3 regions of the Streptomyces desertarenae genome follow, and region 1 is predicted to be linked to each of the others. Evidence: riboswitches for the same ligand, from Rfam matches in the RefSeq annotation. Region 1 holds a riboswitch; each other region holds the start of a gene.

Region 1 (3,264 bases):
CGCCGCCGGGCTTGAGCAGCACCGGGTTCATCAGCGCGCTCGGCTCCACCCCGGCCGCGGCGGCCTGCATGGCCTGGGCGCGGCCGATCTCGGCGCCGTCGCGCGTGACGAAGGAGTTCAGCGACATGTTCTGGGCCTTGAACGGCGCCACCTTCACGCCCCGGCGGGCCAGCCAGCGGCAGATCCCCGCCGTGACCACGCTCTTGCCCGCATCCGAGGTCGTCCCCGCCACCAGCAGGCCGCCGCCCGCCGCGACGCCTCCCGCACCAGCCGCCGTGGAATCCGTCACCGGTCCCTCCTCCGGGCCGCCGCACGGGCGGCCCTCCGCTCCCGCAGCGCACCGGCACCGGCGCACAGCACCAGCGCCAGAGCGCTCACCCGGCGCGACAACCGCACCGTGCGCTCGATGTCGGCCACGCGCACCGGGCGACCGGAGGGGTTCAGCACCGGGCGGTGCTCGACGCGGCCGCCGTACGACAGCGTCCCGCCCAGCCGTACGCCCAGCGCGCCCGCGAACGCCGCCTCCACCACACCGGCGTTGGGGCTGGGGTGGCGGCGGGCGTCCGCGCGCCAGGCCTCCAGCGCGCCGCGGGGGTCCGGGCCGGCGAGGACGGCCAGCAGCGCGGTCAGCCGGGCGCCGGGCCACCCGGCGGCGTCGTCCAGGCGGGCGGAGGCCCAGCCGAAGCGCAGGTGGCGCGGCGAGCGGTGGCCGACCATCGCGTCCAGGGTGTTGACGGCCCGGAAGCCGGCCAGTCCGGGCACGCCCGCGGCCGCCCCCCACACCAGGGCGCCCACCACGGCGTCGGAGGTGTTCTCGGCGACGGACTCCACCACCGCGCGGGCGATGCCGTCGGCGTCCAGTGCCTGGGGATCCCGGCCGCACAGGTGCGGCAGCCGGGCGCGCGCGGCCCCGACGTCGCCGGCCTCCAGGGCGGCGGCGATCGTGCGGGCCTCGCGGGCCAGGCTGCTGCCGCCGGTCACCGACCAGGCGGCGGCGGCCGTCAGCGCGGTGCGGGCGGCGGGGGAGCGGCGCACGGCGCGGTCCAGCGCCGCCGCGGCCGCCGCGGTCCCGCCCGCGCACACGGCGGCGTACAGGGCGCCCGCGCCGCGGTGGTCGCGCCACAGCAGCCGCTCGGCGGCCGCGGCGGCACGCCCGAAGGCGGCGACGGGGTGGCCGCGGCGCGGGTCGCCGGCGACGAGGTCGATCAGGTGTCCCAGCACCGCTCCGCAGGCGTAGGCGCAGGCCGCGCCGGACGCGGCCGGGGCGGCAGGGGACGCGGCGGGATCCGCGGGAGCGGTCGCCGTGCGGTGGGCACGCATCGCGTCAGCGGGCCGTCACGCCTCGTGCTGACCTGTGCGCGGGGGGAAGCGGCGGTGCGGACGCGGGCAGGGTGCCGTGCATGGCGGTATGTCCTCACTCAGGGTCCTCGCCCTGGCTCGACGTGACCGGCGGTGAGAGTCTCCTGGCTCCCGGATCGGCGCTTCCCCCGGCCTTCCAGCCCGATGTGCGGGCCGTGACGCTGGGTGGGGGAGCGCTCCCCGGTGACAGTGGCGGGACCGCGCCGGATTCGCACCGGCTTCCTCTCCTGCCGCCGTTGGGCAACGGGAAGTCCACCACGCCCGGGAGGGCGCGTCAACTCGGCCGTGACCTGCGGCGGCGCACTGTGCGGAAGCGCACACGGGCCCGCCGCGCGCGGCGGACGCCCACCGGTGCGCGGCGCGGGGCGTCCGCCCGGAACACCGAGCGGGCGCCCGGCGCGGTGTGCCGGACGCCCGCTCGGCTCTCGTGCCGGGGGTACTGGCGGCCGGCCGTCCCGCCGCCGGGGCGCCGGTGGCGGGACGGACGGCCGGCTCAGGCCGCGATGATGTAGATGCCGTAGGCCACGGCCGCCGCGCACAGGGCGTAGCAGGCGTAGGAGCCGAGGCGGGCCGGGGAGGCGGGGCCGCCCTTCCCGCGTCCGCCGGCCGAGCCGACGATGCCGAGGGTGAACATGCCCACCAGGCCGACCGTCATCACGAGGCTGACCCCGAAGACCTGGCCGAGAGCGGCCCAGTCGATGTCCATGGTGCTTCTTCCTTCGTGTCTGCGACCCGTGCGGAGACCGCGTGGGTGCGGGGGATCGGGTTCCCGGGAGGGGCAGGGCGCGGAGCGGCGCCTCAGGAGGCGGAGACGGCGGTCTTCCCGCTCCGGGCGGCGGCCTCGGCCTCCTCCAGGGCGGCGGCGGTCGGCGGCGGGGCGACGGCCTGCAGGGCGGCGGTGACCACGCCCGCCTCCTCGGCGGTGTCCGCCTCGACGTCGTTGACGTTGGTGTGGTCCACCGGCTCGCGGCGGGAGGCGAACCAGATGGCGGCGATGGCGGCCACGGCCAGGACCGCGACCGTGGTGACGCCCCAGTCGCCCTGGGTGGCCAGCAGGGCGGAGCCCGCGGCGACCAGGCCGGCGGCCGGGAGCGTCAGGCCCCAGGCGGCGACCATGCGGCCCGCGGTGCTCCAGCGCACCGCACCGCCCTTGCGGCCCAGGCCGCAGCCCATGATCGAGCCGGAGCAGACCTGGGTGGTGGAGAGGGCGAAGCCCAGGTGGGAGGAGGCCAGGATGGTGACGGCCGAGCTGGTCTGCGCGGCGAAGCCCTGCGCCGGACGGATGTCGGTGAGGCCCTTGCCCATGGTGCGGATGATGCGCCAGCCGCCCAGGTAGGTGCCCAGCGCGATGGCGATGCCCGCGGAGGCGATGACCCACAGCGGCGGGTCGGCGTCGGCGCCGAGCGCGCCGCCCGAGATCAGGGCCAGGGTGATGACGCCCATCGTCTTCTGGGCGTCGTTGGTGCCGTGGGCGAGGGAGACCAGGGCGGCCGAGGCGATCTGCCCGGCCCGGTAGCCCTTGGCGACCTCCTGCTCGTCGCTGCTCCGGCTGAGCCGGTAGGTGAGGCGGGTGGCGAGCATCGCGGCGACGCCGGCGACCAGGGGGGCGACCACGGCCGGGATCAGGACCTTCATCACGACCGCGTCGAAGGAGACGGCGCCGACGCCGACCGAGGCGATGGTCGCGCCGATCAGGCCGCCCATGAGGGCGTGCGAGGAGCTGGAGGGAAGTCCGGCCAGCCAGGTCAGCAGGTTCCAGATGATGGCGCCGACCAGCCCCGCGAAGATCACCGCCGGTTCGATGCCGGAGTCCTCGTTGATGAGGCCCTTGGAAATGGTCGCGGCGACCTCGACCGACACGAAGGCGCCGACGAGGTTGAGGACCGCCGACATCGCCACCGCCGT
Region 2 (3,264 bases), on a different contig from region 1:
TCGCCGAGCTGCGCCCCCTGCCGGACAGCGGGCTGACCGACGACGGCCTGCTGGCCCTGGCGGCCGCGGCCGAGCACCGTAGCGAGCACCCGCTGGCCCGCGCCGTGACCGGTGCCGCCCGCGAACGCCGCCTCACCGTCGCCGACGCGACCGGCTTCGCCTCGGCCCCCGGCCGGGGCGTGAGCGCCACCGTCGACGGCCACACGGTCCAGGTCGGCTCCCCGGCCCGGCTCCTGCCCGCCGGCGCCGACCGGGCCGACTCCCGGGCGCGGCACCTGGTGCGGGACCTGGAGGACGCCGGGCGCACCGCGGTCGTGGTCCTCCGCGACGGGGTCCCGGTCGGCGTCCTGGGCATCGCCGACCGGCTGCGGCCGGACGCCGCCGCCACCGTCGCCGCGCTGACCGAGCTGACCGGGCGCCCGCCGGTGCTGCTGACCGGCGACAACGAGCGCGCCGCGCAGCGCCTGGCCGCGGAGGTCGGCATCACCGACGTCCGCGCCGGCCTCCTCCCCCAGGACAAGGCCGCCGCCGTCCGCGCGTGGGAGCGGCAGGGCCGGAGGGTGATGGTCGTCGGCGACGGCGTCAACGACGCCCCCGCACTGGCGGCCGCGCACTGCGGCGTCGCGATGGGCCGGGCCGGCTCCGACCTCGCCCTGGAGACCGCCGACGCCGTCGTGGTCCGCGACGAACTGGCCACCGTTCCGGCCGTCGTGAGGCTGTCCCGGGCCGCCCGCCGGCTGGTGGTCCAGAACCTCGCCGTCGCCGGGGTGTTCATCGCCGTGCTGGTCGCCTGGGACCTGTTCGGCACCCTGCCGCTGCCGCTCGGCGTCGCCGGGCACGAGGGGTCCACCGTCGTCGTCGCCCTCAACGGCCTGCGCCTGCTGCGCGGGACCGCCTGGCGGAACGCCTCGGCGGCGCGACCGGCGTGACGGGGCGCACCCGCCGCGCCGTTCCCGCGGGGGCGCCCGGCCGCGGGCGGTGACGCCCCCTGGGGCACCGGCCGGGTCCGTCCTTCGCTTGGCACAATATTTCCCCGGGACCGGCACCGGGGACGGGGCGCCCGCGCCGGGTGCCCGCTCCCGGCCGCGGCGCCCGGCCGGGGTGGTGCGTCCGGCCGGGGTGGTGCGTCCGGCCGGGCGCCGCGGGGCGGACCGGTCAGCGCACGGGTGCGGTGTCGCGCGGCGGCGCGTCCGGCCCGGCCCGGCGACTCCGCGGCGCCGGGAAGACGTACAGCTCCAGCACGTCGGGGCAGGGCGCCAGCCCCGGACCGCCGGCCCGGATCCATGCGGCGACGTCCTCGGTCGCGGCGGGGTCGTTGACCAGGCCGAGCCAGACCGGTCGGCCGCCGGCCGCACGGCCGGCGGCGGAGGGCTGCACCACGACCACGTTCGCCCGCTCGCACACGTCCAGGCAGCCGGAGACCCTGACCCGCGTCTCCCGGCGCAGACGCGCGAGCTGCGCGGCGTGGTCGACGCCGGGCACCTTGGAGGTGCCGCAGCAGCAGTCCCGGCACACCGTGACGCGGCACGGCGCCGGCCTCTTCTCGCGTGCTTCCCTGGGCACGACGGCACGCTCCTCTCTTCCGGGGAGATCCGCCCCGGGTCCGTTCGAGGAGGCGACCGCGTGAGTCTCCTGGCTCTCGGGTCGCCGCTCGTCCCGGCCTTCCCGCCCGCCCGGGGGCAGTGGCGTGTCCGGGATCCGCTCGCCGATCACAGTGGCGGGACCGCGCCGGAGTCGCACCGGCTTCCTCGTTCCGCCGTCGCCTGTTCGCCCGCCATCATCGCAGGGACCCCCGCAGGCGGGCGGCCCGCCCCCGGCGCGCCTTTGCGGCTCCGGTGGCGGCGGGGCGTCAGGCGTCGGCGCGGAGCCGGCGGCGGAGGGTGGCGGCGAAGTCCTCGGCGGCCATGAGCTGGGCGCGCAGTTTCTCGCAGCGGGCGTCGGCCACCTTGCGGTAGGTGTCCAGGCGCTCACGCAGGCGGTCCCGTTCGGTGTCCTCCAGCGGTTCCGCGGAGGAGAGCCTGTCGGTGATCGTCAGCAGGTCCCGCATCTCCTCCAGGGAGAAGTCCAGCGGCTTCATCCGGCGGATGACCATCAGGCGGTCCACGTCGGTGGCGGTGTAGAGCCGGAAGCCGCCCTTGGTGCGGGCGGAGGGGACGACGAGGCCGACCTCCTCGTAGTGCCGGATGGTGCGCAGCGACAGACCCGTCCGCTCGGCCACCTCGCCGATCTGCATCCGTCGCTCGTCCGTCACGGTCGCTTCCCCTCTGATGCCCGAACATTTTTCGGGTTCGTGGTGTCCAACCCTACCGCGTGACAAGGATCACAAGCCACCACAGGGGATTCACCTGCGATTTACAGGACAGCGGACGAAATCATCTCTCACGTCAGGGTAGGGTCTATCCAGGGGCGGAACACCGCCCTCCCGAGTCCCGTCGGGCGACGACGCCCGACCGGCGGCCCTCCCGGGCCCGCCGATCCCCTGGTCCGGCCCCCGTCGGGGACGACGGCCGCGGCCCGACCGGCACCCCCGCTCCCGCACGGAGCCGCGCACCCTGCGCGCGCACGCCCGCCGCCTGCGCGCCCGACACGGAAACGGATGCATGTCCGCTGACACCTCCGCGGCCCACCGGCCGCGCCTGCCCCGCCCCGTCTGGCTCTCCTCGGCGAAGGTCTTCCGCACCGAGGTGCTGGCCGGACTGGTCGTCGCCCTGGCCCTGATCCCCGAGGCGATCTCCTTCTCGATCATCGCCGGCGTGGACCCGGCCGTCGGCCTGTTCGCCTCCTTCACCATGGCCGTCACCATCGCGGTCGTCGGCGGCCGGCCGGCGATGATCTCGGCCGCCACCGGGGCGGTCGCCCTGGTGATCGCCCCCCTCAACCGCGAGCACGGCCTCGGTCATCTGGTCGCCGCGGTCATCCTGGGCGGCCTGATGCAGATCGCGCTGGGCGCCCTGGGGGTGGCGAAGCTGATGCGCTTCGTGCCGCGCTCGGTGATGGTCGGCTTCGTCAACGCCCTCGCCGTCCTGATCTTCATGGCCCAGGTGCCCGAGCTGCGGGACGTCCCCTGGGCCGTCTACCCGCTGGTGGCCGCCGGCCTGGCCCTGATGGTGCTCTCCCCGAGGATCACCACGGTGGTGCCCGCCCCGCTGGTGGCCATCGTCGCCCTCACCGCCCTCACCGTCGCCGCCGGGATCGCGGTGCCCACCGTCGGCGACAAGGGCGAGCTGCCCGACTCCCTGCCCGCCCCGGGCCTGCCCGACGTGC
Region 3 (3,264 bases), on a different contig from region 1:
ATGTACCCCCACTCGATCACGGCGACGCTCTCCAGCGGCAGCCGCGAGGTCATCCGCCGCAACACCACCATCCTGCCCCTGTACTCGCTGATGCTCGGCCTGCTGGCCCTGCTGGGCTTCATGGCGATCGCGGCCGGGGTGAAGGTGGACAACGGCCAGCTCGCCATCCCCCAGCTCTTCGAGACCATGTTCCCGGACTGGTTCGCCGGGGTGGCCTTCGCGGCGATCGGCATCGGCGCGCTGGTCCCGGCGGCGATCATGTCGATCGCGGCGGCCAACCTGTTCACCCGCAACATCTACAAGGAGTTCGTCAGACCGGGCGCCACGCCCGCGCAGGAGACCCAGGTCTCCAAGGTCACCTCCCTGCTGGTCAAGGTCGGCGCGCTGGTCTTCGTCCTGGGCATGGACAAGACCGTGGCGATCAACTTCCAGCTGCTGGGCGGCATCTGGATCCTGCAGACCTTCCCCGCGATCGTGGGCGGTCTGTTCACCCGGTGGTTCCACCGCTGGGCGCTGCTCGCCGGCTGGGCGGTCGGCATGGCCTACGGCACGGCGGTGGCCTACAACACCTCCAGCCCCACCCAGCAGCACTTCGCCAGCAGCTCACAGACCATCCCGCTCATCGGCGAGATCGGCTACATCGGCCTGACGGCGTTCGTGCTCAACCTGGCGGTCACGGTCGTGATGACCCTGGTCCTGCGCGCGGTGAAGGCCCCCGAGGGCCTCGACAGCACCACCGCGGGCGACTACACCGCGGACGCCGGCGACCCGGGCGTCCAGAAGGAACTGCCCCCGCCCACGGTGGACGCCCGGCACTGAGGCGCCCCGCCGCACCCCCGCACCCCCGCACCCCGCCGACGGGGAGTCCCCGCGCCGCCGGCGGGGTGCCGCATGAGGGCCGCCGGGGAGGCGGAGGGCGGTCGGGCAGCCGGACGCGGGCGCCTCCGCGGTGCGCGGCGGGGAGTACGCGCGGACCGCCCGGACCCCTGGGCCACCCGGCCCGCCTTCGCCCCCGGCGGTGGACCGGGCCTCCGCCCGCCGCTCCCAGCGGATCCCCGGGGACTCCCACCCGGGGAGGACGGCGGCACGCGGCCCCGCCGCCCGGCGCCGCCGGGTGCGGCGTTCCTGCGAGCCATCGACGGAGTCCTTGCGCCCGCCACCGGGTACGAAGTGCGCCGCGCCTGAACCGCGCGGCGGAGGTCCCCCCCCCGCCTCCCCGCCGACCGCGGCGCCCGGGGGGCGCCGGGCGGTTCCCGCACCGTCCGCCGTTTCCGCCCTCTACGGGGCCGCAGGGGCACCACGACACAACATGTTGGGGTGCTGGCTCGATACGGCACAAGATGTATGCTCATCCCGCTGTCGCCGCAGGGGAATCCGGTGGGAATCCGGAGCTGTCCCGCAACGGTGTGCGGCGGGCTGCCCCTGTGCCGTCTGCACGGGCCGGCCGCCCGCCACAAGTCCGAGGACCTGCCGACGGTGTCCAGTCACGTCCGGGCCCCGTGGGTTGGGCCGGCGGACGCGCGCGGTCACGCCCCGATCCGGACGGGCATGCCCGTCCGCCCGTCGTGCCCGCCTCCCCGCGGGGCCGCAGGCCCACGAGGGAGAGCACCGAGTTGACCATCTCAGCAGCGGAGCCCGTCTCGGCCCCCGCACCGGAGGACGACGACCGCTCCGGTACCGCCTTGCTGCGCACCCTGACCGACCTCGCCGCCGATCTGCCCGCCACCGACCCGGGCCGGGTCGCCGCCGCCGCGCTGCGCGGCCGCAGTCCCGGCTCCGGCGCGGGGGAACTGCGGTCCCTGGCCACCGAGGCAGCGGCCGGCCTCATCGCCGAGGAGCCCGAGTACTCGCGGCTCGCGGCCCGGCTGCTGGTCCGGGCGATCCGCGAGGAGGCCGCCGGACAGGGCGCGGTGTCCTTCTCCGCGTCGGTGGCGGTCGGCCGGCGCGAGGGGCTGATCGCCGACCGCACGGCCGGGTTCGTCGCCGAGCACGCCGAACGGCTCGACGCGCTGGCGGAGCGGGCCGCGGCGGACGGCGCCGACGACCGCTTCGGCTACTTCGGGCTGCGCACCCTCCACTCCCGCTACCTGCTGCGCCACCCGGCGACCCGGCGGGTGATCGAGACCCCGCAGCACTTCCTGCTGCGGGTGGCCTGCGGCCTGGCCGCCGACTCCTCCGAGGAGGCGCTGGAGGAGGTCGCCGGGTTCCACCGGCTCACCAGCACGCTGTCCTACCTGCCCTCCTCCCCCACCCTGTTCAACTCCGGCACCCGGCACCCCCAGATGTCGTCCTGCTACCTGCTGGACTCCCCCCGGGACGAGCTGGACTCGCTCTACGAGCGCTACCACCAGGTCGCGCGGCTGTCGAAGCACGCCGGCGGCATCGGGCTGTCGTTCTCGCGGATCCGCGCGCGGGGTTCGCTGATCCGCGGCACCAACGGGCACTCCGGCGGCATCGTGCCGTTCCTGCGGACCCTGGACGCCTCGGTCGCGGCCGTCAACCAGGGCGGCCGGCGCAAGGGGGCGGCCTGCGTCTACCTGGAGACCTGGCACGCGGACGTCGAGGAGTTCCTCGAACTGCGCGACAGCACCGGCGAGGACGCCCGCCGCACCCACAACCTGAACATCGCCCACTGGATCCCCGACGAGTTCATGCGCCGGGTCGAGGCGGACGCCGACTGGTCGCTGTTCTCCCCCTCGGACGTCCCCGAGTTGGTGGACCTGTGGGGCGAGGCGTTCGACACCGCCTACCGCCGCGCCGAGGCCGCCGGGTCGGCGGTGCGGACGGTCCCGGCCCGCACCCTCTACGCACGGATGATGCGCACCCTGGCCCAGACCGGCAACGGCTGGATGACCTTCAAGGACACCGCCAACCGCACGGCCAACCAGACCGCCGAGCCGGGCAGCGTCGTCCACTCCTCCAACCTCTGCACCGAGATCCTGGAGGTCACCGACGACGGCGAGACCGCGGTGTGCAACCTGGGCTCGGTCAACCTCGCCGCTCACCTGCGCGAGGACGGGGGGCGCCCCGGCGGGGCGGTCGACTGGGAGCGGCTGGACGCCACCGTCCGCACCGCCGTGCTCTTCCTGGACCGCGTGGTCGACGTCAACTACTACCCCACCGAGCAGGCCGCCGCGTCCAACTCCCGCTGGCGGCCGGTCGGTCTGGGCCTGATGGGCCTCCAGGACGTGTTCTTCCGGCTGCGGCTGCCCTTCGACTCGCCCGGGGCGCGGCGGCTGTCCACCCGGATCTCCGAGCGCATCA

Evidence for each region. Region 1 has a riboswitch for cobalamin ahead of ACFSJS_RS25710 (cobalamin biosynthesis protein). Riboswitches for the same ligand answer to the same signal wherever they lie in the genome.
Region 2: linked by a shared signal. The riboswitch ahead of ACFSJS_RS09840 ((2Fe-2S) ferredoxin domain-containing protein) and the one ahead of ACFSJS_RS25710 (cobalamin biosynthesis protein) in region 1 are both predicted to bind cobalamin.
Region 3: linked by a shared signal. The riboswitch ahead of ACFSJS_RS10385 (ribonucleoside-diphosphate reductase subunit alpha) and the one ahead of ACFSJS_RS25710 (cobalamin biosynthesis protein) in region 1 are both predicted to bind cobalamin.

The regions. Positions count from the first base shown of each region.
Region 1 covers NZ_JBHUFU010000023.1:39,557-42,820, reverse strand. The annotation lists gene ACFSJS_RS25715 (cobyric acid synthase) at 1-289, opposite strand, end outside; gene ACFSJS_RS25710 (cobalamin biosynthesis protein) at 286-1,320, opposite strand; cobalamin riboswitch at 1,458-1,583, opposite strand; gene ACFSJS_RS25705 (hypothetical protein) at 1,853-2,065, opposite strand; gene ACFSJS_RS25700 (inorganic phosphate transporter) at 2,158-3,264, opposite strand, start outside.
Region 2 covers NZ_JBHUFU010000004.1:378,502-381,765, forward strand. The annotation lists gene ACFSJS_RS09835 (heavy metal translocating P-type ATPase) at 1-929, shown strand, start outside; gene ACFSJS_RS09840 ((2Fe-2S) ferredoxin domain-containing protein) at 1,156-1,563, opposite strand; cobalamin riboswitch at 1,606-1,792, opposite strand; gene ACFSJS_RS09845 (MerR family transcriptional regulator) at 1,850-2,233, opposite strand; gene ACFSJS_RS09850 (SulP family inorganic anion transporter) at 2,601-3,264, shown strand, end outside.
Region 3 covers NZ_JBHUFU010000005.1:113,058-116,321, reverse strand. The annotation lists gene mctP (monocarboxylate uptake permease MctP) at 1-819, shown strand, start outside; cobalamin riboswitch at 1,305-1,489, shown strand; gene ACFSJS_RS10385 (ribonucleoside-diphosphate reductase subunit alpha) at 1,614-3,264, shown strand, end outside.